DNA from 3 places in the Mesobacillus sp. AQ2 genome. Region 2 is predicted to be linked to each of the others. Evidence: riboswitches for the same ligand, from Rfam matches in the RefSeq annotation. Region 2 holds a riboswitch; each other region holds the start of a gene.
What was found. A riboswitch is a leader RNA that binds a small molecule or an ion and turns the genes downstream of it on or off. The one in region 2 is predicted to bind preQ1.

Region 1: linked by a shared signal. The riboswitch ahead of QNH36_RS05185 (QueT transporter family protein) and the one ahead of queF (preQ(1) synthase) in region 2 are both predicted to bind preQ1.
Region 3: linked by a shared signal. The riboswitch ahead of queC (7-cyano-7-deazaguanine synthase QueC) and the one ahead of queF (preQ(1) synthase) in region 2 are both predicted to bind preQ1.

Annotation. Positions count from the first base shown of each region.
Region 1 covers NZ_CP126080.1:1,045,441-1,055,526, forward strand. The annotation lists gene QNH36_RS05155 (catalase) at 1-444, shown strand, start outside; gene QNH36_RS05160 (NAD(P)H-binding protein) at 547-1,176, shown strand; gene QNH36_RS05165 (FMN-binding glutamate synthase family protein) at 1,192-2,808, shown strand; gene QNH36_RS05170 (NAD-dependent epimerase/dehydratase family protein) at 2,921-3,583, shown strand; gene QNH36_RS05175 (MBL fold metallo-hydrolase) at 3,577-4,698, shown strand; gene QNH36_RS05180 (phospholipase D-like domain-containing protein) at 5,257-7,275, shown strand; gene QNH36_RS05185 (QueT transporter family protein) at 7,427-7,912, opposite strand; PreQ1 riboswitch class I at 7,918-7,962, opposite strand; gene QNH36_RS05190 (pirin family protein) at 8,179-9,024, shown strand; cyclic di-GMP riboswitch class I at 9,096-9,178, shown strand; gene QNH36_RS05195 (DUF5667 domain-containing protein) at 9,264-10,086, shown strand, end outside.
Region 2 covers NZ_CP126080.1:3,617,070-3,627,155, reverse strand. The annotation lists gene ald (alanine dehydrogenase) at 1-487, shown strand, start outside; gene QNH36_RS18285 (manganese-dependent inorganic pyrophosphatase) at 647-1,576, shown strand; gene QNH36_RS18280 (AmiS/UreI family transporter) at 1,657-2,271, opposite strand; gene QNH36_RS18275 (cytidine deaminase) at 2,406-2,828, opposite strand; gene deoC (deoxyribose-phosphate aldolase) at 2,865-3,539, opposite strand; PreQ1 riboswitch class I at 3,805-3,851, shown strand; gene queF (preQ(1) synthase) at 3,947-4,444, shown strand; gene QNH36_RS18260 (M24 family metallopeptidase) at 4,735-5,832, opposite strand; gene QNH36_RS18255 (metal-dependent hydrolase) at 6,043-6,723, shown strand; gene QNH36_RS18250 (hypothetical protein) at 6,826-7,074, shown strand; gene QNH36_RS18245 (CBS domain-containing protein) at 7,224-8,543, shown strand; one part of gene QNH36_RS18240 (IS3 family transposase) at 8,606-9,529, opposite strand; one part of gene QNH36_RS18240 (IS3 family transposase) at 9,532-9,942, opposite strand; gene QNH36_RS18235 (YtpI family protein) at 10,061-10,086, opposite strand, start outside.
Region 3 covers NZ_CP126080.1:2,655,445-2,665,530, forward strand. The annotation lists gene desA (Delta(5) desaturase DesA) at 1-725, opposite strand, end outside; gene QNH36_RS13300 (replicative helicase loader/inhibitor) at 919-1,209, opposite strand; gene QNH36_RS13305 (SDR family oxidoreductase) at 1,322-2,149, shown strand; gene QNH36_RS13310 (VUT family protein) at 2,211-2,750, opposite strand; gene queE (7-carboxy-7-deazaguanine synthase QueE) at 2,770-3,498, opposite strand; gene queD (6-carboxytetrahydropterin synthase QueD) at 3,491-3,967, opposite strand; gene queC (7-cyano-7-deazaguanine synthase QueC) at 3,967-4,623, opposite strand; PreQ1 riboswitch class I at 4,677-4,719, opposite strand; gene QNH36_RS13330 (hypothetical protein) at 4,793-5,167, opposite strand; gene QNH36_RS13335 (hypothetical protein) at 5,424-5,723, shown strand; partial or broken gene QNH36_RS13340 (nucleotidyltransferase domain-containing protein) at 6,896-7,610, opposite strand; gene QNH36_RS13345 (hypothetical protein) at 7,751-8,260, shown strand; gene QNH36_RS13350 (PaaI family thioesterase) at 8,304-8,771, opposite strand; gene QNH36_RS13355 (methyltransferase) at 8,897-9,496, opposite strand; gene QNH36_RS13360 (FAD-dependent oxidoreductase) at 9,781-10,086, shown strand, end outside.

The DNA.
Region 1 (10,086 bases), 2.2 Mb from region 2:
GCGATCCTTGCAGATCATGGATTTAACGGAGCAGAAGTTTCCGGTGTGATGGAGATTTTGAAAAAGAGCGGCATTACAGCGGAAATTGTCAGCAAACAGCTCGGCATGATCAAGGGCGATGACGGGAGTGAGATTGAAGCCCAGCATACACTTTTAACAGGAAGCTCTGTTCTTTTTGACGCTTTGTATATCGCCGGCGGCCAGCAGAGTGTCGACAGCCTGAAGCAGAAAAAGGAAGCCGTTTATTTTGTGGATGAGTCGTTCAGCCACTTAAAGGCAGTTGGTGCAGGAAAAGAAGGTGCAGAACTCCTGGCTGCTGCAGGAATCGGCCATGAAGAAGCCTCAGGTGTCGTCGTTTTTGAAAACAGCAAAGAAGTGACAGGTGAAGCCCAGAAATTCATCAAGGCAGTAGCAGAACACCGCCACTGGAATCGAATGATTTAATTTAAGAAAGAGAAACGGATCATATCTGTTTCTCTTTTTTACAAAACCGGCTTATGGAAGCAACAAAGTAAACGGAAAAGCTTACCAAAGGAGGGGACATAAATGAAGGTGATTGTCTTCGGTGCGCATAGCAGTGTTGGCGAATTGGTTGTCAGTAAGCTTATGAAAAACGGATATCAGTCATGCGCAGTGATCAGCAATGAAAATCAAATCGAGACATTGAAAAAGCTTGGAGCGAATGAACTGGTGATATATGAGGAGAAGTTGCTGCCAAGCTTATTCCAGGGCTATGATGCGGCCATTTATCTAACGGGCATCAATCCAAGAGCCAAAGCGGGCAGAACAGTAATGGTGGACCATGAGTCGGTCATAGAGACGGTAAAGGAGGCCGAAAAGCAGGGAGTTCAGCGCTTTGTAATGATGAGTGCCATCACAGCCAATGAAGCGGAAGGTGATGAAAGCCGTGACATCGGGGCCAAAGAGATGCCGGATGAATTACTGCGTCAATCAAATCTGACATATACTGTAATACAGCCTGGAGCGGTTACAGATAAACCTGGGGATGGAAAAATATCGGCGGCTGTCACACTTGAGGAAAATGATGCTGAAATATCACGCGAGGACTTGGCTGAGGTGCTCGTCAAGTCGCTTGAGGCGGAGAGAACTTTTAATAAGACATTCGAGGTAGCAGACGGGGATACAATGATAACAAAAGCATTATCTTCATTATAGGAAAGGAGGATCCAAATGGGTTTGACGGATTACCTTGTGATCGGCTTGTTTATTTTCATCGCCTTGATCATACTCGTGCCGATTCTGTTATTCATTTATTTATATTTAAAAGACGACAAGCAAAAACAGCATTCGATTTTGAGGAATTTCCCTGTCATCGGGAAGGTGCGTTATTTTACCGAACACATCGGCCCTGAACTTAGGCAGTATTTATTTAATGCTGATAATGAAGGAAAGCCTTTTTCGCGCAAAGAATACCAGGATGTCGTTAAGGCAGGGAAGTATAAGGAAAGATTGATTGGTTTCGGCTCTTTAAAAGACTTTGATGCAGAAGGCTTTTATATTCGAAATACGCTTTTTCCGAAGTTGACTGAAGAAATGAAGATCGATAACGCAGAAAAAGTCAAAACAAGAGTTTACAAGATTGATGGCGAGGGGCTGTTCACACGGAAGGAACACAACGAGGAAAAGCTGGTTGACCCTTATTACTTGCAGGATGAAGACGCTGTCGTTGTTGGTGAAAGTACTTGCCGCTATCCATTCAGGGTAAAAGGCCAGGTAGGCCAGTCAGCTATGAGCTATGGAGCACTTGGTGAGAAAGCGATCCAGGCGTTGTCAAAAGGTCTCGGAATTGCAGGCGGAACGTGGATGAATACAGGTGAAGGCGGATTGTCCGACCACCACCTCGCAGGGAATCCGGATATCATCATGCAAATCGGTCCCGATTTATTTGGTGTCCGCAAGCCAAACGGGGAGTTTTCCTGGGAAGAATTCAAGAAGAAAAGCGAGATGCCACAGATAAAAGCATTTGAGATCAAGCTGGCGCAGGGGGCTAAGACACGCGGCGGCCATGTTGAAGGTGCAAAGGTTACCGAGGAGATCGCCAAAATCCGTCTGGTTGAAGTCGGAAAGACCATTAACAGTCCGAACAGATTTTATGAATTCAGTGATGTCCCATCCATGTTCGACTGGATCGAGGAATTGCGCTCGGTTGGAGGCAAGCCTGTAGGTATGAAGATTGTCGTCGGGGACATGGACGCACTTGAAAACATGATTTCTTACATGAAAGAAAGCGGGAAAGGCCCGGATTTCATTACGGTGGACGGCGGTGAAGGCGGGACAGGCGCAACCTATCAAGAGCTGGCCGATACGGTGGGGCTTCCTATTCATTCGGCGTTGCCGGTTGTGGATGAAATGCTCCGTCAGTATGGGATAAGAGACCGTGTGAAGCTGATCGCTTCTGGTAAACTGATCACCCCTGATAAAGTCGCCATCGCTCTGGCAATGGGAGCTGATATGGTGAATATCGCCCGCGGAATGATGATCAGTGTTGGCTGCATCATGGCCCAGGTATGCCACACGAATACATGTCCTGCGGGGGTAGCGACCACAGACAAGAAGCTTCAGGATGGCCTGGTTGTCGATGAGAAGATGTACCGTGTCGCCAACTATATCATTTCGCTGCGGGAAGGCCTGTACAATCTGGCAGCGGCTGCCGGGTTGGATAGTCCCACACAATTTGAACGGAAACATATTGTCCATAAAGATAAACTTGGGCGCGTATCGCCGGTTGAAGACCTGATTATCGCGGCAAGAAGAGCACAATTGCAAAAAGAACGAAAGATCGATTAATGATAGAAAGCCAGTCCATTCGCGGGCTGGCTGTTTTGCTTTTAAAATTTTCTTATCAAACAAATTGTGGAATAATAAAGGGTATTAAGCTTTTCATTAGGGGGTTGCTTGCTTGGCGGGTAAAACAGCATTGATTGCCGGTGCGACCGGTTTGATTGGGAAGGAACTGCTGCAGTTTCTATTGAATGGGAATGAGTATGATAAAGTCATTGCGATTGTAAGAAGGCCGGTTGGGATTGATCATCCAAAACTTGATGAAAGAATCGTCGATTTCAATCAGCTCGAACAAAGAAAACAGCTATTTACAGCGGACGATGTGTTTTGCTGTCTTGGAACAACAATCAAAAAGGCTAAAACGAAGGAAGCGATGTGGAAAATAGACGTTGAATATCCAGTTTCCATTGCCACGCTGGCGAGTTCGGAGGGAGCAAAGAAGTTCTTGCTTGTCAGCTCAATGAACGCGGACCCTGAATCTGCAATTTTTTATCCAAGGATGAAAGGGAAGCTCGAAGAGGAAATCAAACAGATCCCATTTGAAACAACTGCCATCTTCCGTCCGTCTCTCCTGCTGGGGGAACGTGAAGAATTCAGGTTTGGCGAAAGGACGGCAGCGGCCATTTTTTCGAAACTGCCTTTTCTTTTTACCGGTCCGTTAAGGAAATATAAAGCGATTGAAGGAAGGACAGTGGCTTCTGCAATGTATCGTGTTGCCCAGAAAAATGATAAAGGACTGACTGTGTATCCTTCTGAACTCATACAAGAGATAGGGTGCTGAACATTAACATGATCATCGATCTTATATTGGTTATATCAGGAATTATTGTACTTGGATATGCGGTCCTGAAGATTCATCCGGCTTTTGGGGGAAAGCAATCCAAAGAGAAGAAAGAGTTATTCGCACAATCTCCGCAATATCTAAAGGGGGAATTCGTCAACCAGACCCCAACCCACTGGGATACGAGTTTTGGTTCGATGCTTTCCATGATGAGGGACTTTTTAAAAGGCAATTCCGAAAGAAGGCCAAGGATTCCTATTCCGATGGCAGCCTACACACCTGGAATAAATCAAGGTTCCTCAGTGAAAGTCACCTGGTTCGGACACTCCGCTTTCCTGTTAGAGATAGAAGGGAAAACGATTTTTTTTGACCCAATGTTCGGGAAGGCTCCAACACCTTTTCCGGTTAGGAACCAGCGATACAGTGGAAAGCTCCCTTTCGCGATTGATGAGTTGCCTGTGATTGATGCTGTTGTCCTGTCTCATGACCATTATGATCACCTTGATTATGGTTCGATCATGAAGTTGAAGGGGAAGGTAAAACAGTTCATAACTCCCCTCGGAGTCGGGAGCCATTTGGGAAGATGGGGAATTCCTGAAGGGAAGATCAGTGAACACGATTGGTGGAGTGAATTTACCTTCGAAGGTCTTAAGCTGGCGTGCACCCCGGCCCGCCATTTTTCTGGCCGCGGACTCACCGACCGTAACTCAACGCTTTGGTGTTCGTGGGTAATAATTGGTCCTGAATCAAAGGTATATTTCAGTGGTGATGGCGGCTACGGTCCGCATTTTAAAGAGATTGGCGAAAAGTATGGACCGTTTGACCTGACCTTGATGGAATGCGGCCAGTATGACGCACGCTGGGCAGCGATTCATATGCTTCCAGAAGAAACGGTCCAGGCACATCAGGATGTCAAAGGAAAGCTGCTCATCCCTGTCCATTGGGGAGCATTCACCCTGTCGCTTCATGCCTGGCATGATCCAGTTGAGAGGGCGCTTCAGGCGGCAAAAGAATCCGGGGTCGTTATTGCAACGCCAAGAATCGGAGAAACCATCTGTTTAGGCGAAGACCAGATTCCAGAGACTGCCTGGTGGAAGCTGACAGATTCATATTGATTTTAAAAGTCATGTTAGTGATAACATGGCTTTTTTTGCTGGGGATTGTTGCTTAATGTATGGCAGCTCTTAGATGACTCGCAACTATTTCAGTATTGCTTTTGTGATAGATATCTCTAACGGACACTTTTCGCGAGAATGGCTGAAAAACTGTCCGATAGAGGGGTTCTAACGGACACTTTTTCATAGAAAGGTTGTAAGAGTGTCCGATAGAGAGGTTCTAACGGACACATTTTCCGAGAATGGTAGTAAAACTGTCCGAAAGAGTCGCATTAGCCAAACCTAGAGGGATATTATTTCCGATTCTAAAGGTTTTTGAAACAAAAAGGCAGTGAAGGAAAAATAATTTGATCCCATTCCATGCTGAATGGTTTTTTTTATCGGTAAATGGCACGGGATTGGAAGCTGCCTGGGTCATTCGTTTCTGTTGTGATATTCTACACAAATTTAAACTCCTTAAAAAGACTCATTTTTTGAAAAATTTACATTTTCATCATATTTCGACAACTTTTTTACATTATGATTATCTTGGATTTATATTTGAGGAGGTAGTCAAAGTTGAAGAAGTTGATTTCTGTTTTTCCTGCAATTATTTTATTTTTTTTCACGCTTTACCCATCATTCCTGCCCGCTGTATCAAAGGTGGAAGCAGCAGGGACTGGGAATGTCGTCATCAATGAAATCGCCTGGATGGGCACGAACAACAGTTATAGCGATGAGTGGATTGAGCTTTACAACAATTCAGGTTCTGATGTGGTGCTCGATGGCTGGCAGCTCAATGCCACGGATGGTGCCCCGGCAATCAAGCTGAGCGGGACGATTCCGGCATATGGCTATTTTTTGCTGGAAAAGACAGATGACCAATCCGTAACAGGGATCCAGGCTGATCAGATTTACAGCGGCTCGCTTGGCAATACAGCTGAATATCTGAAATTAATGAATGCCGCAGGTGCTGTTATAGATGAGGTCGACTCATGGTATGCAGGTGATAATACGGCAAAAGCGACAATGGAACGGATTGATCCAGCTGTTGCCGGACTTGATTCGACAAACTGGGCGACAGCCAATGCAAGTTATGCCGATGGCCTTGGGACTCCAAAGGCCCTGAATTCAACGGCCACTGATGGCAGCGGTTCGGGTGGTGATGCCGGCGGAAATACAACTCCTCCTGAAACGCCAAGCGTTTGTGATGACAGGACGCAGCGCCTGAATAATGTTTCTGAGGCAGAAGGCGCGATGAATGTCTATTTTAATAAATGTGCTTTTCCGCAATATGCTTCTGCGGGGAACGAAGCGAACTATAATGTAAACTTTGAAGATATCTTAATCAAAAGATTAAATTCTGCAACAACGAGCATTGACTTTGCCACCTATGAAATCAACCTGCCGCGAGTGGTTGATACATTGATCCAGAAGGCGGCACAGGGTGTGGATGTGCGAGTGATTGCGGATTCCAAGGATGCAGCAGACCCGCATTACGCAGAACGATTTGAAACAATGCGGCTCTATCTTGAAAAAATGAAGCGCGGGCAGGATGCGGTCATTGGAACTGAGGATGATATTGTCATTTTTTCAGACTCACCTATGTTTGCCGTTGAAGACAGTGCCAAAAGAACAGAAAAGGGATTGCCTGCCGGCGTTACAGATATTGAGCAAGTAACTGTGACAGTTGGAAACAGTGATACTACTGGTCGGCTTTTTGTTGAAGCAGAGGAAAAATCGGCAGGAAGCTACTATGGGCCAGGAAACCAGATGCATAACAAATTCGCAATAGTGGATGATCGCTGGGTATTCACAGGAACCTGGAATTTTACCGTGACAGGCCTTTATGGTACTGATGAAAACATGCAGCAGGGCATCCTTGACGGCAACCAAAACCAGATTGTTGAAATTAACTGGCCACAGCTTGCCGGCATCTATGAAACAGAATTCAATGAGATGTGGGGAAGCAATGCATTGAATCCAGATCCAGTTGCTTCAAACTTCAGCACGCGCAAAACAGATAACACCACACATGTTTTAGATATCAATGGTAAGAAGGTTGAAATCTATTTTTCAGCTGGGGATAACGCTGTTGGCAAAATGGCTGATGTGATTCGGAATGAAGCTGACTTTAATACATACTTCTCGATTTTTGCATGGAGCGACCAGGCGTTAGCGGATGAATTGAAGAATAAGTGGGAGGGTTCCTATAATGATATGGAAGGAACCTTGACTGGATTTGATGTGAAAGGTTTGTTCGATTCGGATTTCTGGAACCAGTGGTGGTCCGCGAGTGTGGATATGACAGGGAGGACTGCTTCGCAAACCAGTGTGAACAATCCTAACACACGCTGGAACAATCCCGCACCAGTCTATGCGGATGCAGAAATACGCAAACTTCACAGTAAAACCATGCTGATTGACGCCGATACAAACAGTGACCCTACTGTCATCGTCGGATCGACGAACTGGAGCAACAATGGAAACAATGTTAATGACGAAAACATGCTGATCATTCACGATGCAGCAGTTACGAACCAATTTCTTCAGGAATTCAATGCCCGTTACGTCCAGGCTGGCGGAGTATTGCAGTAGTTTGAGTACAGCATGAGCAAGGAAGAGTTACATCATACAAGAAGGCAAAACGAGTGAAAACGTTTTGCCTTCTTTTTATTTCACTGCCTGTGGAGCAGGGGTGATGGACATTTGCTTTTCCTGACTTTTCTGCTGAACCGTTTATTTAAAATTATACCAACTTCTCAAGATTCACTCGTTTATGGATCGCAAGCATCACTGGGATGCCGACAGCCATTACGATGAATTCACCTGCGGCTGTTGTCAGCCATGTGAACCAGAACGGCAGCTGGAATGCTAGATTCAATTCAAGCGCAATCAGGAACATCGTGAAGGTGAACACCAGAGTATTCACAAACATCCGGCCGATGATATTCTTGATATATTTTGCAGTGAAAATCGTAATCCATAAAGAAATCACTGACTGGCCAACCCCAAAAACAAGGTCATAAGCGATCATGGGGGAAAAGAGCAGGTTTGTTAAAAACACACCTAATACAATTCCGAAGAAAAATTTTTTGTTAAAAACAATCAGGTGGTTGAACATTTCCGATACGCGGAACTGTACATTGGTAAAGCCGAATGGCTGGATAACTGCGGAAACGGCAATATACAATGCAGCAAGAATCCCGTTTCGGACAATCATTCTCGTATTCATTTTCATCTCTCCTAGTTTTTTTACGTGGGATGGTTACGAACCACGATATTTAAAAGCCAAATTTATATTATATAGGATGAAAGACCTTCTCACAATGGCATTTTTCTAGAATAGCAGTTTGGGACTTGGACTCTGGTTAAGATAGGGTTTATCTCAGCTTAAAGTATCTTTGATTTAAAATAATACCTGCGATTGGTATAATTTAATGCAACTGGGAAGGTAAAATGACCTGTAAAAATTGAAGTACCTGGAAAGGGGATATAAAAATGTTTAAAAGAGATATAAAAAAGCATTGGACCGTTCAATATGAAGAGAGGGTCATGCCGCATGTGCAGGCAGGAATGGTACTGAACCCGCAAGACTGGAGGGAACTGGACCCGTTCATTCTAATGGCGGAGGACTGGTTCAAGCGCGGAACCTTTTCCGACCATCCACATCGCGGCTTCCAAACGATTACGTTTGTCATTGACGGCAGACTGGAACATATCGATAATCATGGAGGCCACAGCATCCTGGAGGCAGGGGATATCCAGTACATGAACGCCGGCAGCGGAGCGAGGCATGCCGAGGAGGCGGTGGAAAACGACATTGCCCATACGCTGCAATTATGGCTGAATTTGCCTGGAGAGCTGAAAGGCACAACCACTTCTTATCAGAATGTATATAACGAAGAGGCGCCTGTTGTCCCATTCGATGGCGGCACACTGAAGGTCTACTCAGGAGAAACCGCGGGTGTAAAGGGACCGTTGGAACCATTGGTGCCATTTGCTTTATCTGAAATTCGCCTGTCAGAAGGTGCTGAATTCACATATGAGCTTCCAGAGACACATAATGCGTTCCTTTATGTACTTTCAGGTGAACTTGAAGCTGGTGAAAGCAAGACCAACCTAAAGAAATCTTCAGCAGCAACTTTAACTTACAATGATGTTGGCAAAGGCTTAAGCGCCCTATCTTTGAAAGCGAATAAGCGCTCAAGAGTTTTGGTTTACTCTGGCCAGCCAATCAAAGAGGAAGTCGTTGCATACGGTCCATTCGTCATGAATTCAATGGAAGAAATCCGCCAGGCATACCGGGATTACCAGGAAGGGAAATTTGGCGGGGAAGCGAAGTAGCTGTGGTGCAAACTTTAAAAATTTTTATTTATTTTTTCGTGTCGAATAAGTATGATAAAAGTAGAATTAAAATCCGATAAAGGCAAATCCAGGGAAACCTGGGGACGCAAAACTACAGGGGCTAAAGTCATGACCATGCCAGCCAGTTGCCGAAGGTTCACATAGTCGATTTATGTGTGCTGCTCTTCGGACAGCACTTTTTTGATTTTAATTCCAATATATTAGTGGGGGAAATTGGAATGAAAAAGTTTTTCGCATCAACAATTTTGATCGGGTTGCTTGCTTTTGGTACGGGAGTATCCGCAGAGGAAGTTATTGAAACTGCAGATCCCGGAACGACACCAGACGAGTTTTTATTTACGTTTGATCAATTATTTGAAGAATTGAAGCTTTTAATTACCTTTGATGATGAAAAGGAAGCCGAGCTGCTTTTAGAGTTTGCGAACGAGAGGCTGGCTGAGGCGGCAGCTATGTCAGAGGAGGAAAAGACAGAATTCGTACAAGAGGCGTTAAAAGATTATTTAGAAACGCTTGAGGAAGCGCAAGAGAAGGTCACGGAGGTCATTGTTGAAGACGGGACCGATTCCGATGGAGAAGACCGGCTGACAGAAGAGTTGGAAAATGCAGCTGATCTTGAGGAAGGGCTTACCGAAGAACTCGAAGATGAATTGAAGGAAGAAGTTGAAGAAGCAACAGAACAAGCAAAGATCGTTGCTAACGTGGTAAAGGATCTTGATCAGGATACGGTAGCCCAGCTGCGTGAACAGGAGTTGGGTTATGGACAAATCGCACAAATCTTCTGGCTTGCAGAGGCAGCTGGCAAGACAGTGGAAGAGATTGCCGTTTTATATACAGAGGAAAAGGTTGGTTTTGGAAAGGCAGCCAAGCAGCTGGGTGTCCATCCTTCACAGTTGAAAGGACTGGCAGCAGGTAAAAAAGAATCTTCAGTCGATGAAGAGACTGATGCAGATGATAGTGGTGAAATTTCAGAAGATGAAGGCTCCTTAGAAGCAGAACAGCCTGAAGAAGAAATGGAAACTGAGGAAGGAAATGTGGAGACTG
Region 2 (10,086 bases):
TGATATTACAACTTTAATGTCCAATCCTTTGAATATTGCTGAAGCAGTTAAAGCTTCTGACTTAGTGATCGGTGCTGTGTTGATTCCTGGCGCTAAGGCTCCTAAGCTTGTGACTGAAGAAATGATTCAGTCCATGAACCCGGGATCAGTCGTTGTTGATATCGCGATCGACCAGGGCGGAATTTTTGAAACAACTGACAGAATCACGACTCACGACAACCCAACTTATGAAAAGCATGGTGTTGTGCACTATGCAGTTGCCAATATGCCTGGAGCAGTTCCACGGACAAGCACAATCGCACTGACAAACGTAACAGTGCCTTATGCTGTGCAGATTGCGAACAAAGGGTACAAGAAGGCTTGCCTGGATAATGAAGCGTTGCTGAAAGGAATCAACACGCTTAATGGCTATGTAACATACCAGGCGGTCGCTGAAGCGCATAACCTTGTATATTCTGAAACAAAAACATTATTGGAACAAATCTAATGATTCACTGAGATCCGGAGCCAAGCATCCGGATCTTTTTATATGGGCCAATTTTGGACAAAGCTGTTTAAAATCTTTCAATTTTAGCGTATATTATTTATGGGATACGGGTTCTTTAATGGAATGTCCGTGATAAATTGTAACTTGAGGAGTGTCATGATGGAAAAAGTACTTGTTTTTGGCCATAAAAATCCTGATACAGATACAATCTGCTCTGCGATTGCGTATGCAAACTTAAAGCAAAAGCTTGGTGTCGATGCAGAAGCAGTCCGACTGGGCCAGGTCAATGGAGAAACTCAATATGCACTAGATTATTTCAAGGCTGAGGCACCTCGCCTTGCTGGAAGGGTTTCTGAAGAAGTGGACAAGGTCATCCTTGTCGACCATAACGAACGTCAGCAAAGTGCGGAAGATATTACTGATGTACAGATCGTTGAAGTAATTGACCACCACCGTGTGGCCAATTTTGAAACAAGCGATCCACTTTATTTCCGTGTTGAGCCAGTTGGCTGCACAGCGACAATCCTGAACAAGATGTACAAGGAAAACAATGTTGAAATTGATAAGAACATTGCCGGATTGATGCTGTCTGCAATCATTTCCGATTCCTTGCTGTTCAAATCACCAACCTGCACAGACCAGGACGTGGCGGCTGCTCGTGAACTGGCTGAAATTGCTGGAGTGAATGCAGAAGAATACGGCCTTGAAATGCTGAAGGCTGGCGCTGATCTTAGCAGCAAAACGATTGAAGAGCTCATCTCCCTTGACGCAAAGGAATTCCAAATGGGTGAGTCAAAGGTTGAAATCGCCCAGGTGAACACAGTGGACGTCAATGATGTTCTCTCACGCAAGGTGGAGCTTGAGGATGCATTGAACAAGAAAGTGGCTGAGAAGAAGCTTGGTTTATTCTTGCTGGTCATCACGGATATTTTAACAAATGATTCTGCTGCACTTGCGATTGGTGAAAAGGCTTCAGCAGTCGAAGAAGCATTCAATGTGACGCTTGAAGACAATACAGCGACACTTAAAGGCGTCGTTTCCCGCAAGAAGCAAGTCGTTCCAGTACTGACAAACGTATTGGCTAAATAATCGCCAACAAAAGAAAACCGTCCATGCCAAATCGGCAGGACGGTTTTTGCTTTTTTGGGGGTCAGATAAACCCATCTTGGCTAAGCGAATCTCTCAGATCTTGCAGTTGCTTTTTTCAGCTTGAATGTAATATAGGCAAAATAGACAAAAGCTGCAATCGAGAAATAGATCCATGCTTGCGCTACCTGATCAGTCTTCCATAGGCCGGTCATGGACAGCAATGCCGGGAAAGTCAAAGTCAGCCATGACTGAACCATTGCTACCTTGCCGACGTACGCATCGATTTTTTTGTTTATTCCCATCGACAGGAAGAACAGGAACCAGAGATAGGCCCACATCAGCCAAGTAAGCGTATTGACGATGTCTCCAAAATGGATATATGCAACGAATGCGTAAATAAGGGCTATGACAGCCACCCAAAGAGAGTACCAGCCCAGTCCGCTGCCATCAAGGTCCTTCAATATGGTCATGCCAACATATAAATAAGTAAAGCCAAACAGAAAGATGCTGGCAAGACTGTATATAGTCCAATTGCTTTGGTCAGATGCGATGATTAAATAGAATGGAACGATGACCTGCATGGCTCCGATAAATAAATTGAATACTGCTACACTTTTCGCATTCGCTTTTCCCAGAAGCATCAAGCTGTTCAGGAAAAGTGCTGCGCCTGATAATAATAAACCTGCGTCTCCCATGATGTATGCCGTCCTGATGAATGGACGGCTCTTTCCTCCTTTATCGAGCAGCGATAGATTAAATAAGAAAGAGCAATTCCAAAACCCTATTTTCGAGGATGAAAGGAATTGCTCCTTATGTTAACTTGCAGCTATTAAACCATTTTCTTCGACTGATCGACTTTGTCCATATCCTTGGATGTAAAATATCCCGGCAGGATCTCATCAATTGTCGTTTCCTTCACATCACCGTTCAGGTTCGAAAGATAGATTTTAGTATCCTCAGTCGCAAATTCTGCAATAACCTGGCGGCAGGCACCGCAAGGAGAAACAGGACCTTCAGTATCAGCGACTACTGCAATCGCCTTGATTTCTGTATCACCCTCGGATACAGCCTTAAAAATGGCAGTTCTTTCGGCACAGTTTGTCAGTCCGTAAGAGGCATTTTCAATATTGCAGCCAAGATAGACATTGTCATTGCTCGTAATGATTGCTGCGCCAACCTGAAACTTAGAATATGGAACGTATGCTGTGCTTCTTGCTTCTATAGCTTTTTCAACAAGCGTCTTTTTATCCATCGTCCATTCCCCATTCCCAAATGGTATTTTTGTTGCTTAGTATGAAGAGTCAGAAGACAATCCGTTGACAATTGCTACGCCAGAGCTTGCACCAATTCTTGTTGCACCAGCTTCGATCATGCTTTGTGCATCCTCAAGGCTTCTAACGCCACCTGATGCCTTAACGCCGATATCAGGGCCCACTGTTTTTCTCATCAAAGCGATGTCCTCCACAGTTGCTCCTCCTGTTGAGAATCCTGTAGATGTCTTGACGAAATCAGCTCCTGCACTAACAGAAAGCTTGCAAGCCATTTCTTTTTCCTCATCAGTAAGAAGGCAAGTTTCGATGATCACCTTAGTCAATGCTTTGCCTTTTGCTGCGTCAACAACAGCTTTGATATCTTTTTCAACAAGGTCATACTGCTTGTCCTTCAAAGCACCAATGTTGATGACCATGTCAACCTCAGTCGCGCCATTTACAATTGCATTTTTTGTTTCGAATGACTTTGTTTCAGAAGTTGCAGCTCCAAGAGGGAAGCCGATTACTGTACAAACTTTTACACCTTCAGCATCCTTAAGAATTTCAGCAGCAGTCTTTACCCATGTTGGGTTAACACAGACAGAAGCGAATTTATATTCTTTTGCTTCCTCAGCCAGCTTTACAATCTCTGCTTCAGTTGCATTTGCTTTAAGCAATGTGTGATCAATCATACCCGCTAAATCTTTAATCATATAATTCATTCCCTTTCCAAAAAAATGTAATGAAACGCTTTCATAATGAGCAAAAATATATAGCACAAAGTTATTATGTGTTACTTACATGAATAATATATCAGGTGGTTGAACAAATGTAAATAACCTAATGAACATATGTAAAAATAAAAACTGGAAATACACGGGATTGTCATAACTCCTTTTGTCTTTGTAAAATTTTCTTTTGACTTTAACAGGACATTTCTTTATAGTGGCAATATAAATTGAATACAAATCCTGCATCGCGGGAGAGGTTCATAGCGGACACCCTCTATAAAAAACTATGGATTTGAATAATTTCAACCATATCCATGAGGATGTGGTTTTTTTATTAGCAGGGTTTTCGGCCTCGTTTAGCGTTTGCGGACATTAGTGGAGGCTTTATAATGGCAGGAAGAAAAGATGAGGAAATGAAAGATTTGACGTTACTTGGAAACCAGGGGACCAAATACTTATTCGAATACAGCCCTGAAATATTGGAAACCTTCGAAAACAAGCATCCATACAGGGATTATTTTGTAAAATTCAATACACCGGAATTTACGAGCCTGTGCCCGATCACAGGACAGCCGGATTTTGCTTCGATTTATATCAGTTACATCCCGGATAAGCTGATGGTAGAAAGCAAGTCCTTGAAATTGTATCTGTTCAGCTTCAGGAACCACGGTGATTTCCACGAGGATTGCATGAACATCATCATGAATGACTTAATCAAGCTGATGGATCCAAGATATATCGAAGTCTGGGGAAAATTCACGCCAAGAGGCGGAATCTCGATCGATCCGTACACAAACTACGGAAAGCCAGGAACAAAATACGAGGAAATGGCTAACTACCGGATGATGAACCACGATATGTACCCGGAAAAAGTCGATAATCGCTAATTAGGAAAAAGAGCAGCTGCAGATGCTGCTCTTTTTTAACTGGAAAAAAACACGGATTTTTTCCAACTCGCTACAAAAATTCAAAAGTCGCTATATAAAAAAGAAAGTCGCTATAAAAAAGAAATTTTCGCTATATAAACAGGAAAGTCGCTATAAAAAATTTTTTCGCTATATAAAAAAGGAAATTTCCGCTATAAAAAATTGAAACTCGCTAAAAAAGAAGCTTCCTCAATGAAAATCAAAAACAAACCGCCTGGATCACATGACAGCAGGCGGTTTTTGGGCTTATTTTACGATACAAATACCAATTCTTTAGGGTATTTCGTTAAAATTTCAATTCCATCCTCGGTGATGACCACATCATCTTCAATTCTTACGCCCGCGACGCCTGGCACATAGATTCCCGGCTCTGCAGTGAACACCATTCCTTTTTCCATTAGTAATGGATTCGTGCTAGTCAATGATGGATACTCGTGGACGCTGACTCCGAGTCCGTGGCCTAGGCGGTGCGGGAAGTAGTCGCCGTATCCCGCTTCTTCAATCACTTTGCGTGCAGCAAGGTCAACCTCTGAGCAGGCTATGCCGGCACGAGCTGTATCCAAAGCTTTCAGCTGTGCTTTCAACACGGTGTTGTAGATTTCTTCCTGCTGTTTATTAATCTCGCCATAGGCAACGGTCCTTGTGATATCTGAGCAGTAGCCATCCATCACAACGCCAAGGTCGAATAAGACGAGGTCGCCTTTCTTGATCTTTGTCAGCCCTGGAGTGCCATGCGGAGCTGCAGCATTCTTTCCTGTGAGTACCATTGTTGAAAATGACATTTCTGTAACGCCTTTTTTCTTCAATTCATACTCAATTGCAGCAAGGACATCCAGCTCGGTTTTGCCTTCCTTGATCTCGCTGACTCCTGTCTCAATCGCAAAATCAGCCAGTTCACAAGCTTTTCTGAGCTTTTGCAATTCTTCTTCAGTTTTCACCATCCGCATCAGGCGCAGTTTTTCCTCTGCTGAAACGAATTCACCATTGCCTACAAGTCCAGTCAGCTTCTCATAACGCTCGACATTCAGCTGTTCCTTCTCAATTGCAATCTTCTTGATGGAAGAAATACGCTTCTTCATCGCATTGAAGGCAAGTTCCATTGAATCATCTGTGTCGCTGTAGCCAAGGATTTCAAGCTCCCATCCGGCATTCTTGGCATTTTCCTTATCCATAGCCGGGCAGATCATGAAAGGCTCAGCATCCTGGAACACGGCAACAGCCAGTAATCTTTCGTGTGGATCGCTTAAAAATCCGCTCAAATAAAATACATTATCAGGGGATGTAATAAATGTGACATCCACATCATTGTCCTTCATCCATCCTGATAACGCAGCCAATCTTTCAGTCATAGATATTCCTCCTCTATATGTACATCACACTATGAGAGTAGCAATTACCTGGTCAAAAGTAAAACTTTTAATGATAAGAGTTGTTGGGTAAAAAGAAAATGGAAGCAGGAGATTGTCAAAGGGTGTTGAAATAGTTTATTTATATGGCTGATTTTTGCAAGGTTTCTAACGTGATTTTTGTGAAAATAGCCCAATGAAAGGAGCGATAATATGAAAGTATCTTATCACGGCCATTCTGTTGTTAAAATTGAATCGAATGGGAAAACCATCCTGATTGATCCATTCATTACTGGAAATGACCTGACCGATCTGAAGGTGGAGGATGTGAAGCCAGATGTGATTATCCTCACCCATGCGCATGGAGACCACCTCGGGGATACCCTTGAATTGGCGAAGAAACATGATGCTCTGGTAATCGCCAATTTCGAAGTCGCTACATATTTAAGCTGGAAAGGCCTGAACACACATGGGATGTCGATTGGCGGCGCGTATGAATTTGATTTTGGCAAAGTCAAGATGACCCAGGCCTTCCATGGAACAGGTATGGTCACGGAAAACAATGAAGTGATTTATGGAGGCATGCCTGCTGGCATCCTGTTCATGGCAGAAGGAAAAACAGTGTTCCATGCGGGCGACACTGGTCTGTTTTCTGACATGAAGCTGATTGGCGAAAGGCATCCAATTGACCTGGCATTCCTGCCGATTGGCGACAATTTTACGATGGGACCAGAAGATGCGGCACTGGCTGCTGAATTTCTAGGCGCAAAGCAAGTTGTGCCAATCCATTTCAATACGTTCCCGCCAATCAAGCAGGATCCCCATGCCTTCGTAAAAATGCTGAAAAACAATCAAGGTCGTGTCCTTGAAGCGGGAGAAGCGATCGAATTGTAATACCCATGGCTGCACAAAATTTGTGCGGCTTTTTTATTTACCATGCTTTTTTCTGCCTGTTAAGCATAGATATGAATTAAGACAACCTATAGGAGGGCAAGAATGAAGAAGAACCGTTACTTATTGTACCTGCTGTTATGCGGCGTCATGCTTTACATCGCATTGCCGGAGATTAATCTCCAGGCGGGAGGAAAGGAAGCCCTGTTTGCAGGCTCCTGGCTGTTTCTCGCTCTGCTGGTTTTTGCCGGGAATCTGGCGGCTTTCTTATACACGGCGAAAAAGAAGGCCGGCACAGGAAGCGGAAAAATGGGAAGCAACCAGAAAAGAAAATCGCGCGTCTACACTGGCTGATTTTAATCGGCCAGTTTTTCTTTTTAAGAGTATCATTCTTCTAAATTATGGCCTTGACCCTAATACAATTGAATCAAACCCTTTAAAACCTTATAATGTAAATGGATAGAGCTACATTGAACGGAAAATTATGATAAAGGGTGAAAGTCTTGGCAACTAAGCATGAACAAATACTTCAATATATAGATGAATTGCCAATAGGTGAAAAAATATCGGTGCGCCAAATCGCCAAGGCACTTAACGTAAGCGAAGGAACTGCATACAGAGCCATAAAGGAATCGGAAAATAAAGGGTATGTCAGCACGATTGAACGTGTCGGCACCATCAGGATTGAGCGGAAAAAGAAAGAAAATATCGAGAAGCTTACGTTCGCAGAAGTCGTCAACATCGTTGATGGACAGGTCCTTGGGGGACGCGGAGGGCTTCATAAAACATTGAATAAATTTGTCATCGGGGCGATGAAACTGGAGGCGATGATGCGCTATACGGGCGCGGGCAACCTGCTGATCGTCGGGAACCGCGATAAAGCGCACGAGCATGCGCTAAGAGCCGGAGCAGCCGTATTGGTGACTGGCGGTTTCGATGCCGAGGACCATGTCAAAAAGCTGGCCGATGAATTGCAGCTGCCGATCATCTCAAGCAGTTATGATACATTTACAGTCGCGACGATGATCAACCGTGCGATTTATGATCAACTGATCAAAAAAGAAATCATCCTTGTCGAGGATATCCTTACTCCGGTAGCCGAAACGGTTTTCCTTAAGGCGAATGACACTGTATCAGATTGGTATCGCCATAAGGACGAAACGCTGCACAGCCGTTTTCCTGTCGTCGACCACAATATGAAAGTGATTGGGATGATCACTTCAAAGGATGTCATGGGCCATGAACAGGATACCTTGATCGAGAAAATCATGACGAAAAGCCCAATGACCGTCAGCGGGTCGACGAGTGTTGCTTCATCTGCCCATATGATGGTGTGGGAAGGAATTGAGGTATTGCCAGTTGTTGATGATGGAAACAAGCTTCAGGGCATCGTCAGCAGACAGGATGTATTGAAAGCCCTTCAGATGGTCCAGCGCCAGCCGCAGGTAGGGGAGACGCTGGACGATACAGTGACGAACCAGCTTGTCCTGGCAAAAGGAAAAACCAAGGATGAAGATATTTTCCGCTGCCAGGTGACTCCGCAGATGACGAACCACCTTGGGACCATTTCATACGGTGTTTTTACAACCATCGTGACAGAAGCAGCGAACCGTGTGTTGCGAGGATATAAAAAAGGTGACCTGGTCGTTGAGAATATGACGATTTATTTTATCAAGCCTGTACAAATTGACAGTGTCATAGAAATTTATCCGAAGGTTCTCGAGGTAGGAAGGAAGTTTGGGAAGGTCGATATTGAAGCCTTCAATGACGGAGTTCTTGTCGGCAAGGCGATGATGATGTGCCAGCTGATCGACAGACATTAATAGATTAAAAAGCCGATCCGTGATTAATCTGTACCCCTTGTAAAGGACATTTTAAAAAAAGGCTAGGCTTCTACTTTAAGAAGGTGATCTCTGTATTGAACAGGGGTCATCTTATTCATATTCCATTGATATCTGTAGTGATTGTAGTAGTGGATGGCAGCTTTCACTTCTTGTTTTAGCTCTTCTAAGGTTTCACATGGTTTTATATCAGCCAGGTCCTTAAAATGACCAAAGAAAGATTCCTGTGGAGCGTTGTCCCAACAGTTTCCTCTCCTGGACATGGATTGTCCTAATCTGAATTTTTTAACCAGCTTTTGATAAACAGGGCTGGTGTAGTGACCTCCCTGATCAGAGTGGATATAAGCTCCTTTAGCCAGTTTGATTCTCCTGTTTTTCTTTAACTTCTTAAGTGTATCCGTAGCGATATCAAGAGTAACTCGATCAGAGACCTGATGAGCTAGGACTTCATTGGTGGAAGCGTCAATAATGGTTGATAAATAAGCCCTTTTTCCTTTTCCGAAATATAGATAGGTAATATCGGTAAGGAGGACCTTGAAGGGGATTCCTTGTTTGAATTCCCTGCTAAGCACGTTCGGGACGACCTTGTGTTCTTGGGTAGCCTTCATGATGCGCTTATAGGGATTCGCTCTCCTAAAAGGACTCTCAATTCCATACTTCTTCATGATTCTTCTGATTCGCTTGAGATTGAAGACAACACCAAACTGACCTGCCAATACCATCTTAATTTGGCGAGCGCCTTTCTTACGATTCTTAAAATTGTATGCTTTTAAAATCAGGTCCCGTAGGGATTCATCCTGTTTCTCCCGATCCTTCCTTCTCTCAACTTGTTTAGCTGAAAAGTAGTTATAGTAACCCTGACGGGACACGCCAGCTACTTTACAGAGGTAGGAAACCATTCCTTTTAGGTTGTATTTCTCAATGACGGAATGAATAAGGTTGAATTTCTGGTCAGCCGATAACTTTATTTCTTCTTCATCCCCCTTTCGGCAAATCGAATCTTTTTTAATAGTTCGTTCTCTGCTTTCAACAGGTTTGTTTCTGCCTCTAACCTTGCATATTTTTCTTCAAGGGAAAGCTCTCGTTCACTTGGTCTACCTGTGTTTACAGGCCTTGTATCACGAAGGCCAAGCAATCCATTTTTACGATAGGCTTCACGCCATCTTTTTCCCGATGAACGAATACGGCCAATACCAATGACTTCTTCATCAAAACCACACTCATCAAAGATTTCTCTAGGCGTCTTTCCCTGTTCATTTTGTGCAATGAATAGCTCCTTAAACTCATCAGTATAAGTAATCCCCTTTGAAGATACTGATTTGACATAAGTATTTTTAGAAAGTATTTGAATCTCTTTTTCCGTGAATAATTTTTTACTCATAATTGTTCTCCCATCCCCATTTTTTATCTATTGTACATAAAAAGACCCTGTGCAGTGGACTTTTTTAAAGTGTCTACTACACAGGGTACAGTTTAGATTGGATCGGCTTTTTTGAACGTTAATTTTCCTGCGCTTCCTTCACGG
Region 3 (10,086 bases), 960 kb from region 2:
TCCCAGTCTTTATCCTCTTCAAAATAAGAATCTTCGAATGTATGCTGTACATAGAACAGCCAGATGCCAAACATCCCGGCAATGAAGAATATCGGCCCTTCTACCATTAAGAATGCCTTCCAGCCAATTGCCCAAATCAGGAGGCCAGAAATTCCAAAAATCAAAACATTTGTCAAATAAGTGTTAAGGCGCTCCTTCGTTCTGGCACCTTTGCGGTTAAAACGGTTCTTGAATAAAACGATGTAAATTGGCCCCAATACAAACATTACGAATGGATTGCGGTACAATCTGTACGCAAGCTTCTGCCACGCAGGAGCAGCCATATATTCATCGACTGTCAGCACCCAGATGTCGCCAGTTCCGCGTTTGTCCAAATTGCTGCTGGTTGCATGGTGGACAGCATGGTCATGGCCCCATTGGCTATAGGGAAACAAAGTCAGTACTCCGGTGAGGGTTCCGACAACTTTGTTCGCAGTACGGTTTTTGAAGAACGAATGATGCGTGCAGTCATGGAAGATGATGAAGATCCTGACCATGAAACCAGCAGCAGCAGCCGCAAGCACAAGTGTCAATCCATAGGAAATCGACAGACTTTGATAGGCAAAATACCATAATGCCAAAAATGGAATGACAGTGTTGACTATTTGAATAATACTCATTTTAGTGTTTGAATTTTCATAAGGGGCGACCTGTTTTCTAAGTTCTTTTGCGTTGTTAGTTGTCATCTTGTTCAATAATTCCCCTTTCGGATTTCTTAGTTAATTAAATTATAAATAAGGGAAATGGTTTTGTGCAGTAGCAGGTGTCATGTATGACATATGATAAATGTCATGTTTCGTTTTGTTTTTACAATAAAAAGGTTGGAATATCAAGGATTTATGATTATTATCTGGTACTAACATTTACTAATAATTTTTTCTATGTAGTTGGTTTATTCCGCTTTTGATCTCTTATCGAATATTCCTTCACCCAGCCAAAACTTGTTCGATCATTTCCGGTGCCATCAATCATTTCTGTCAAAGTTGGCGGATACGGATTTACCCTTATATGTTTAACCAAATTTTCAAATGTGAAATTATATTTCAAAGAATCACAAATAGACATCCAATCTATAATTGTTTCGCTCTTAACTGTCACTACCGGATAAATATATTCGATTAAAGCCAATAGTTTTAAACTCTCTTCCTTCGTCACTGTTTTCTTCACCATCCTTCAAACCCACAGTAATTCATTTTTTCCATGCTGGCCGTAAAGATACATAGCAACTTGAGCTTTATCAATGTAGAATGAGATAAAAAGCTGTCCTGGCGGGTGAGAAAATATGAAGCATGCAATTATTACGGGTTCCTCAAGCGGATTTGGAAAATTGATCGCAATTGAACTGGCCAAATCAGGCTATCATGTGACTGCCACAATGAGGAATCTAAAAAAGAAAGATCATTTGTTGGAGCTTGCAGCGGCTGAAAAAGTGACAGATCAGATTCAATTATTTCAGTTGGATGTTACGATTGATGAATCAATCCAAGAATTCAAGAGGTTCGTGCATTCACTGGATTCAGTAGATCTGCTAGTCAATAATGCCGGCTATGCACAAGGTGGCTTTTCAGAAGAACTTGAGGTGGACACATATCGAAAACAATTTGAAACGAATTTTTTTGGAGTGATTGCTGTCACTCAGGCCGTCCTCCCTTTTATGCGTCAGCAAAGGTATGGAAAAATCATAAATATGAGCAGCATCAGCGGAAGGTTTGGATTCCCAGGCCTGTCTGCCTACGCAGCATCGAAACATGCTCTGGAGGGATACAGTGAAAGCTTAAGGCTGGAGTTAAAGCCTTTTGGAATCGATGTAATTTTGATTGAACCTGGTTCCTTTAAAACGGATATATGGAAAAGCATTGAAGCAGTTCCAATGCATGACCAATCACCATATGAATCCTCTATGGAAGCGATTATGAAAGAACTAAAAACCGCTGATGCCAGTTATGGGAATCCTCAGGATGTTGCCAGGCTTGTTTCTGGAATTGCATCCGTAAACTCCCCGCAATTGAGATATCCAATTGGTAAAGGCATCAAGAATACCTTGTTTTTAAAAAATCTTCTTCCGTGGAAAATGATTGAAAAAATCGTTATTAAAAAATTGAATATGTAATCCTCCCAGCAGATTCTTTTCATAAAAAAGGTGCCCGATCAATAGATTGGACACCTTTTCTCTAGTTAGACATTGCTTTATTGTTGAAAATATGATTGATTGGATTAAGCAGCATGGCACCGATTCCCTGAATGATGGTTTTTACGATGACCTGGCCTAAAATCGCAGCAGGGACGGCTTCCCATGGCAGGAAGTTTGCTCCTAAAGGACTCAATCCTAGCACGACGAATATGATTGAGTCCAACAGTCCGCCAACCAATCCGCTATAGAAGATTCTCCAGCTCATTGGCAGTTTTAGCCTCGTATAAATTTCAGTATCGGTCGTCTCAGCAACAGCAAAGCTCAAAGCCGAAGCGAATACAATCCAAAGAGTGTCACCAAGAATCGAAGAAACAATTGCTGATAATACAAGAGCCAAGCCAATGAACATGTATGTTTTCGCTCGGCCATACTTATTTTGGACAAGGTCACGGAAAATGAATGTGGCTCCTATCAATAATGTACCCATCGGCACAATGAACATACCAAACTGAAGTGGTGCAAGTGCCGCTGTAATCACGTTGGCAGTTATAATTGAAATCAAGTATAAAAAGATTCTCATAATCTTACCTCCTGTTTATTTAAACCCCTCTTTTATTTCCCCAAATATACACATGAAGCTGCGGCAGAACTCTTACATTCTTCATTTCATTATCATTCATCACTTTGTCAATCAGCCATTCATACTTATCGACCAATGAAACCGCAAGCTCCTGGCGGTTTTCGGTAACAATATCATCATTCCCTACCTGCAGATAAAAAGATAGTGCTGGATATCGTGTATGCACCATTTTAGCGTAATCATAATCAATGTCATCAAAAATTACGACCTTCAGGCTTACATTTTGTAATGCGCCTTTTTCAGCCAAACGATCTACAATTTTATCCAGGACATAAAAATCAGTTTTCATCCCTGAACTAGGCGGTTTTGGCGACAGGGTCAGCGCTTGAATATCCAGGAACCAATCCTGCCATTTGCTGCCCTGGGTTTCCAGGCATATATTAATATTTTTTTCCTTTAGCAAATTAACAAGACTCGACAAGTTTTTCAGTAACGCTGGATTACCTCCTGAAATCGTAACATATGAGAACCCATCTCCACCTAGTGTTGTGAGCTCATTCCAAACTTCTATTGCATCCATTTGCCTGATTAAATCATTTCCGGACCCATCCCAAGTAAATGCTGAATCACACCAGGCACATGAATAGTCGCACCCTGCGGTACGTACAAACATTGTTTTTTGGCCTACTACCATTCCCTCACCCTGGATGGTCGGCCCAAAAATCTCCATAACGGGAATCTTACTCAATCTTCATCCACTCCCGTCTTGCTACTGCATAGCTTGTAGGAGTTTCATAGAGTCTGACGAATTCAACCCTAGCTCCGTCATACAAGTGCTTTCTGTTTGCCAGAGCATTTGCCATTTGTTCATAAATCCAGACAACCATATTTTCAGCCGTCGTATTCATCGGCGGCAAGGTTTCATTCAAATATCTGTGGTCAAGGTATAGTTCTATTTCTGTCTTCCAAATATCCTTTATGTCACCAAAATCAATCATTAGACCGCGGGCATCAACAAAACCACTCAGACCGAAGATGACTCTATACGTATGTCCGTGCAGATTTTTGCATTTCCCATCATATTCATGAAGATGATGGGCGGCATCAAAGGTAAATTCCTTGCTGACAAGGACACGTTTTGAGTGATATTTTAACTGTCCTCTTTTTATATCTTCATCTATTTTTTGAAGCTGGTCGACAATTCGGAAATCGCACATCATGACTCAGCTCCTTCCAGGAACTCATCCAGTCCTTTCTTCCGCAGCCTGCAGGCAGGGCATACCCCGCATCCATCGGCGATGATCCCGTTATAGCAAGTCAATGTCTTTGTCCTGACAAATTCCATTGCGCCAAGATCATCGGCCAGCTTCCATGTTTCCGCCTTATTCAGCCACATTAAAGGTGTATGGATGACAAAGTTATCATCCATTGAAAGATTAAGGGTAACATTCATTGATTTTATAAAAACATCCCGGCAATCAGGGTAGCCGCTGAAGTCCGTTTCACAAACACCTGTTACGATGTGTTTTGCGTTGATTTGACTCGCAAGAACACCAGCAAATGATAAAAACAATAAGTTCCTACCTGGAACAAACGTGGACGGCAACTCCCCGTCCTCTCCATCTTTCACTTCAATTTCGTTCCGGGTCAATGCGTTTGGCGCTAATTGGTTCAGCAGTCCCATATCGAGGATATGATGCTTGATTCCAAGTTCACTTGCAATGTCCTTCGCACAGTCAATTTCTGTCCTGTGACGCTGGTTGTAATCAAATGTCACTAATTCAACCTCTTTAAATTCTTTTAAAGCCCAAAACAGGCATGTTGTACTATCCTGCCCGCCACTGAAAACGACAACAGCTTTCTCGTTTTTCATAAAAAATTCTCCTTTACAACGAAAAAACAGCACCACTAAGACAGCAGTACTGTTTTCCCTTAGTTTTTTTGAGAGGGTAGCTAGAACCTCTTCCGTATAGACGGAATATGTAATTTTGACTTATTCATTTTATCATACATTTTATAAAAGGAAAGCTAAATTTATACCGTCATTTTTTTGTTTTCACCAGGTGCTCTTGCCTGAATCGGAGAGCTGACCACTTTGAGTCTATGGAGACATTGCTTACAGCTCTATAATCAGATAGTTCGCTTACGATCGCAAAAAGAGAGTCGCGGTTGATGTCTGCTTTAACCTTTGAACTCTTCTTCGGGAATGCAATCCAGAAAACTGCATCTTCCTTTAAAGCTTCCAGCGCCTTTGGCAGCCACGCCCTGACTTCGTCACTATTATTCACGAACAAAAGTAAGAAATTATTTTTATCACTCTGCTGTTCACCTTCCACCCCTAAGCGGAATCCATCTGGTGCATTCAATACCAATGTATTGCCTTCTTTAAATCGCAGCTTTTTAACTATTTCATCCATAAAGAACATTCTTTCAGTTTAAACTATTCATTTTATTTATTAAAAATTACAACGGGTTAAGAACAAACGACTAGCACCATTCTAATTGTTAGCACCTCCTCTCCGTACATGAATAAAGTGAATGTAGAGGTGATGAATCTTGCCGGAGTGGATTGTGATTTTTTATCCAATAAATTTTTTATCAGCTTATATTCTATATATCTATTTGTACAATCGTAGAATGTATATCGATTTACACCTGGGCAGGAATATAACGATGGTGGCCGCCGCCGGATTAGCGCTGGGAACGGGGCTGATTTTTATCAACTTATATCCTTTACACTTCCTGGAGGCCGCGTTGCTTTCCGTGATTATTGGAGGTTTATCAGGTATTCTATTTGGAAATCTATTTAACTTCAAAACAATATTGACTGGATATCTAATTGGTTTAATCATGGGATTCACGGCACCGATGGCAGGAACTGCCGCTTCTGAAGGGATTTGGTACCTTCTCACGATTGAGATCATTATCATCAGCTGTTTTTGCATAGCTGCCTTCACAATTTACAAAGCTTAAATTCCATTTGAAAAGCTTATTTTAAAACAACGACGTGGTTTTGACAGCTTTTCGCTCGCGACCATCTAACCTGTCAAAATAACGATGGATTCTTGACAACTTTTCGCTCTACACCATCTAACCTGTCAAAATATCGATGGATTTTCGACAGCTTTTCTCTCTACACCTCACAACCTGTCAAAATTACGACGGATTTTTGACAGCTTTTTGCTCTATACCTATAAACCTGTCAAAATAGCGCCGGGTTCTTGACAGCTTTTCTCTCTACACCATATAACCTGTCAAAATAACGATGGATTCTTGACAGCTTTTTGCTCTATACCATATAACCTGTCAAAATAACGATGTATTCTTGACAGCTTTTCGCTCTACACCTCACAACCTGTCAAAATTACGACGGATTTTTGACAGCTTTTCGCTCTACACCTCACAACCTGTCAAAATTACGACGGATTTTTGACAGCTTTTTGCTCTATACCTATAAACCTGTCAAAATAACGATGGATTCTTGACAGCTTTTTGACCTATACCTATAAACCTGTCAAAATAACGATGGATTCTTGACAACTTTTCGCTCTACACCATCTAACCTGTCAAAATATCGATGGATTTTTGACAGCTTTTCGCTCTACACCTCACAACCTGTCAAAATTACGACGGATTTTTGACAGCTTTTTGCTCTTACCTATAAACCTGTCAAAATAGCGCCGGGTTCTTGACAGCTTTTCTCTCTACACCATATAACCTGTCAAAATAACGATGGATTCTTGACAGCTTTTTGCTCTATACCTATAAACCTGTCAAAATAACGATGGATTCTTGACAACTTTTCGCTCTACACCATCTAACCTGTCAAAAAATCGATGGATTTTTGACAGCTTTTCACACTACTCCTTCAAACCTGTCAAAATTACGACGGATTTTTGACAGCTTTTTGCTCTACAACTATAAACCTGTCAAAATAACGACGGGTTTTTGACAGCTTTTCACACTACTCCTTCAAACCTGTCAAAATAACGATGGATTTTTGACAACTTTTCTCTCTACACCATCCAACCTGTCAAAATAACGACGGGTTTTTGACAGCTTTTCACACTACTCCTTCAAACCTGTCAAGATTCAAAAAGGCTGAGAATAAGCAATCTAAATCAGTCAATAATATGGCTGCTTTTTCATCTAATTGAAAAACCATCAAATAATCTGCCACCGTATTCTTCTAATATTTCCTCCGCCAATTTTATGATCATTTGCTTGTTTCCGGTTTTGTAATATATTTCGAACGATCCAATAAATCTTTCAGTAAATTCAGGGTCAAATCTTATTAATTCCCTCACTACCCATTTTGACTTGCCGATCCACCGTTTGTTGGTCCTTAAAATAAATTCTTGAAGTTGGTCAGCCAAACCATTGGCAATGAAGAGTTCTTCTGCCTTATTATTTGTCCCGATGAAATCATCCAGAGTATCGGTGATGAAATATCTCTTGAACTCGATCTCTTTCAGCGTCCATTCGGCAGGACCTTCTTCAATGATACTTTTCGCTTCATCGATTATTTCAGCCAGTAATTCATTATTTCTGATGACCACTCCCTCAGCAACCATTCTGGGCAAACTGGGCCTCGCCCTGCTAATATCGTTTTGAAAAAACTCTCTGCAGGTGTGCAGATTATGTACAAATACTTCAATTGGCCACCCATATGCGACCAATGACTCTCTGTATGCTGAGGGAATATCTTTTATAAAGACCACCATATCCAAATCGGAGGTTTCGGTTGCTTCCCCCCCTGGTTACACTCCCGGCCAGAAGCGCTGCGTCACAGTCAGGAAACAGGTCATCTATGAATTTCTTGGCTGTGGCAAGTGGAGATAGTCCTCTTTTCCCTTTCATGCAAATCCCCCCTCGAAAATAATGTATAAAGGTATTATTATCCAATATTGAGTATTTGTCGATGTAGCATGGATGTTTTAATTGCTAACCTGAGTGGTATCTTACAATATACGAATAGTGGGATCAGGAGGATTTTACTTATGACCGTTTCATTAAAAAAATGGATATTGCCTGCTGGATTAGCAGTTATGTTGATCTCTGGATGCAGCAATGATGAAGCTGAACAGGGAGCAAAACAATTAGAAGAAGAAACAAAAAATGCCGCGAAAGCAACCGAGGAAAAGTCAAAAGAAGTCGTTGATAAAGTAAAAGAAGAAACACCGGGAATCATCCAGAACATGAAGGATACCTACAAGGAAGGTGAACAGGAAGTAAAGGATAACACCCTGCAGTCCGGAGATACGGCCACAGTCCAAAAAGATGCCTATCTTGCACTTTCAGCAGAAGCTTATGATGAACTTTATAAATTGATTGAATTGAATGATGTAGAAGGAGTGGACAAGATCGTAAAAGATCAAGATGTCAAGGAAATCAAGCAGGGAAGTGAAGCGGAAATAGTGGAAAGAGACCTCCGGCGAACAAAGGTGAAAATGAAGGATTCGGGCGAAGAAGGCTTTTTGCCGACAAATTTGCTTGAACCTGTGAAATAATCAAATTTAAGACCCTGAGGGTGATCAGGGTCTTTTTCACGCATTATTTTTCTAAAAAAGTATCAGGCATGACAACAGCCACTACTTCCCCTTTAGCACATAATGTTTCTCCAGCATATACTTCTGTTTCTACGCGATATTTCTTTGGATGAATCTCGCGGACGGTTCCTATTGCTTTCAATTCGATTCCATTAGGTGTTGGCTTCAGGAAATCGACATGAAGCGATGCTGTTACAAACCTTGGAGGCTCTGCCCCATTACCTGGTTCGTTACCATTTTTCCGATGCAGGTAGAGGGCAGCTGAACCAGTGCCATGGCAATCCACCAGCGAACCAATCAAACCGCCATATACGAAACCTGGTAATGCCATATGTTCTTTTTTGGGTTTGTATATTGTTATTGTCTTTTCACCGTTCCAACCTGTACGGAAATGATGGCCGTGTTCATTCATCCTTCCGCAGCCATAACACCAGGCAAAATCCTCTGGGTAATCATCCTGTATTGCATTCATCACTTTCTCTTCCAATTTGTTTCCTCCCTTATCAATCCTTATTCAGTAATAATTTCTCTATTCACGGTTAAATCCCTTTAAAAAGCAGGATTTTGCTAATTTCTTTCATTTCTTTAAAACTTGCTTTAAGGGTTCAATCTGTACACTAAAAATCTTTCATTCAGGTTGGGATCCGGTAATTCATATTCAAATACCAGTGCAAATGGTGTCTGCGACTCCAAATAAAAAATATAATCTTCCGATGGAAAATAAAGAATCAAGTCGATTTGCCTCGGTTCCCTTTCAAAAGATAACAGGATATTCTTAACTACCTTCATCATAATCTGCACTGTAAAAGGATTAAAAAAGTAAAATTTATTTTCATCAAGGGAAATTTCATAATCCTCTGCCAAAATGCAGTGAAAATGGATGGCATCCGCTCTGTTACGATGATTCTTCAAATAGTTAAGTTTATTTTCAAGTGCTTCCGAATAGAAGATCTCATTCATTTCAATTCCAGTGACAGTTGAATTGAAACGATAATTAAGATAAAAATTCAAACGCCCTTTACCACACCCAAAGTCAACTATTTGATCATGTCGACTAAGTTCATACTCTTGAAAAAATAACTCAAGTGCCTCGTATGGAGTAGGTTCATAACGATGATAATGCAAGGATGTCATGAATCCTTTCTGTTGGCCCGTGGTTCCAACATTCAGCAATCTATCAAACTGTTGCTCATTCATCAGCATGTTCTCCAATCATAATAGGGATACAGGTTTCTTGAACAAGTCGCAGGATATTGTATTTTATCCATGAGCCTGGATCTATATATAACAGCTCTTTCATTTCCCTGTCTCTTTAGGTAAAATTATCGTATTGTTCAGCTACCTACATTTTAACTTATAGGTCTTGAAGAAACATAACTTTTCTATATATATAGCAGGGGGCAGCGAATGTATTCTAAAAAGGAAGCAGTAAATCGAGCCGTGGTTGTTGGGAACGGGATCGCAGGCAGCTGGCTGCCAGAGTGCTATCGGAGTTTTTTGACGAAGTCATTGTAATAGAAAAAGACAAGGATCATAAGGATGCCTCTGCCAGGAACGGTATCCCGCAGGGGAAACAGGGCCATGTTTTGTTAAAAAGTGGAGAAGAAATATTAGAGGAGCTTTTCCCTGGCCTTATAAAGGAATTGTCTCAAAAAGGGGCGACACTTTCAGATTTTGCTGGCGATCTTTCATGGTCCCATCACGGAAGACATAAGGTCAGGTTTGATTCAAAAGTATTCATTAGCCAGCAAAGCCGCCCTTTGCTGGAGTTAAGCATCCAGAAAAGA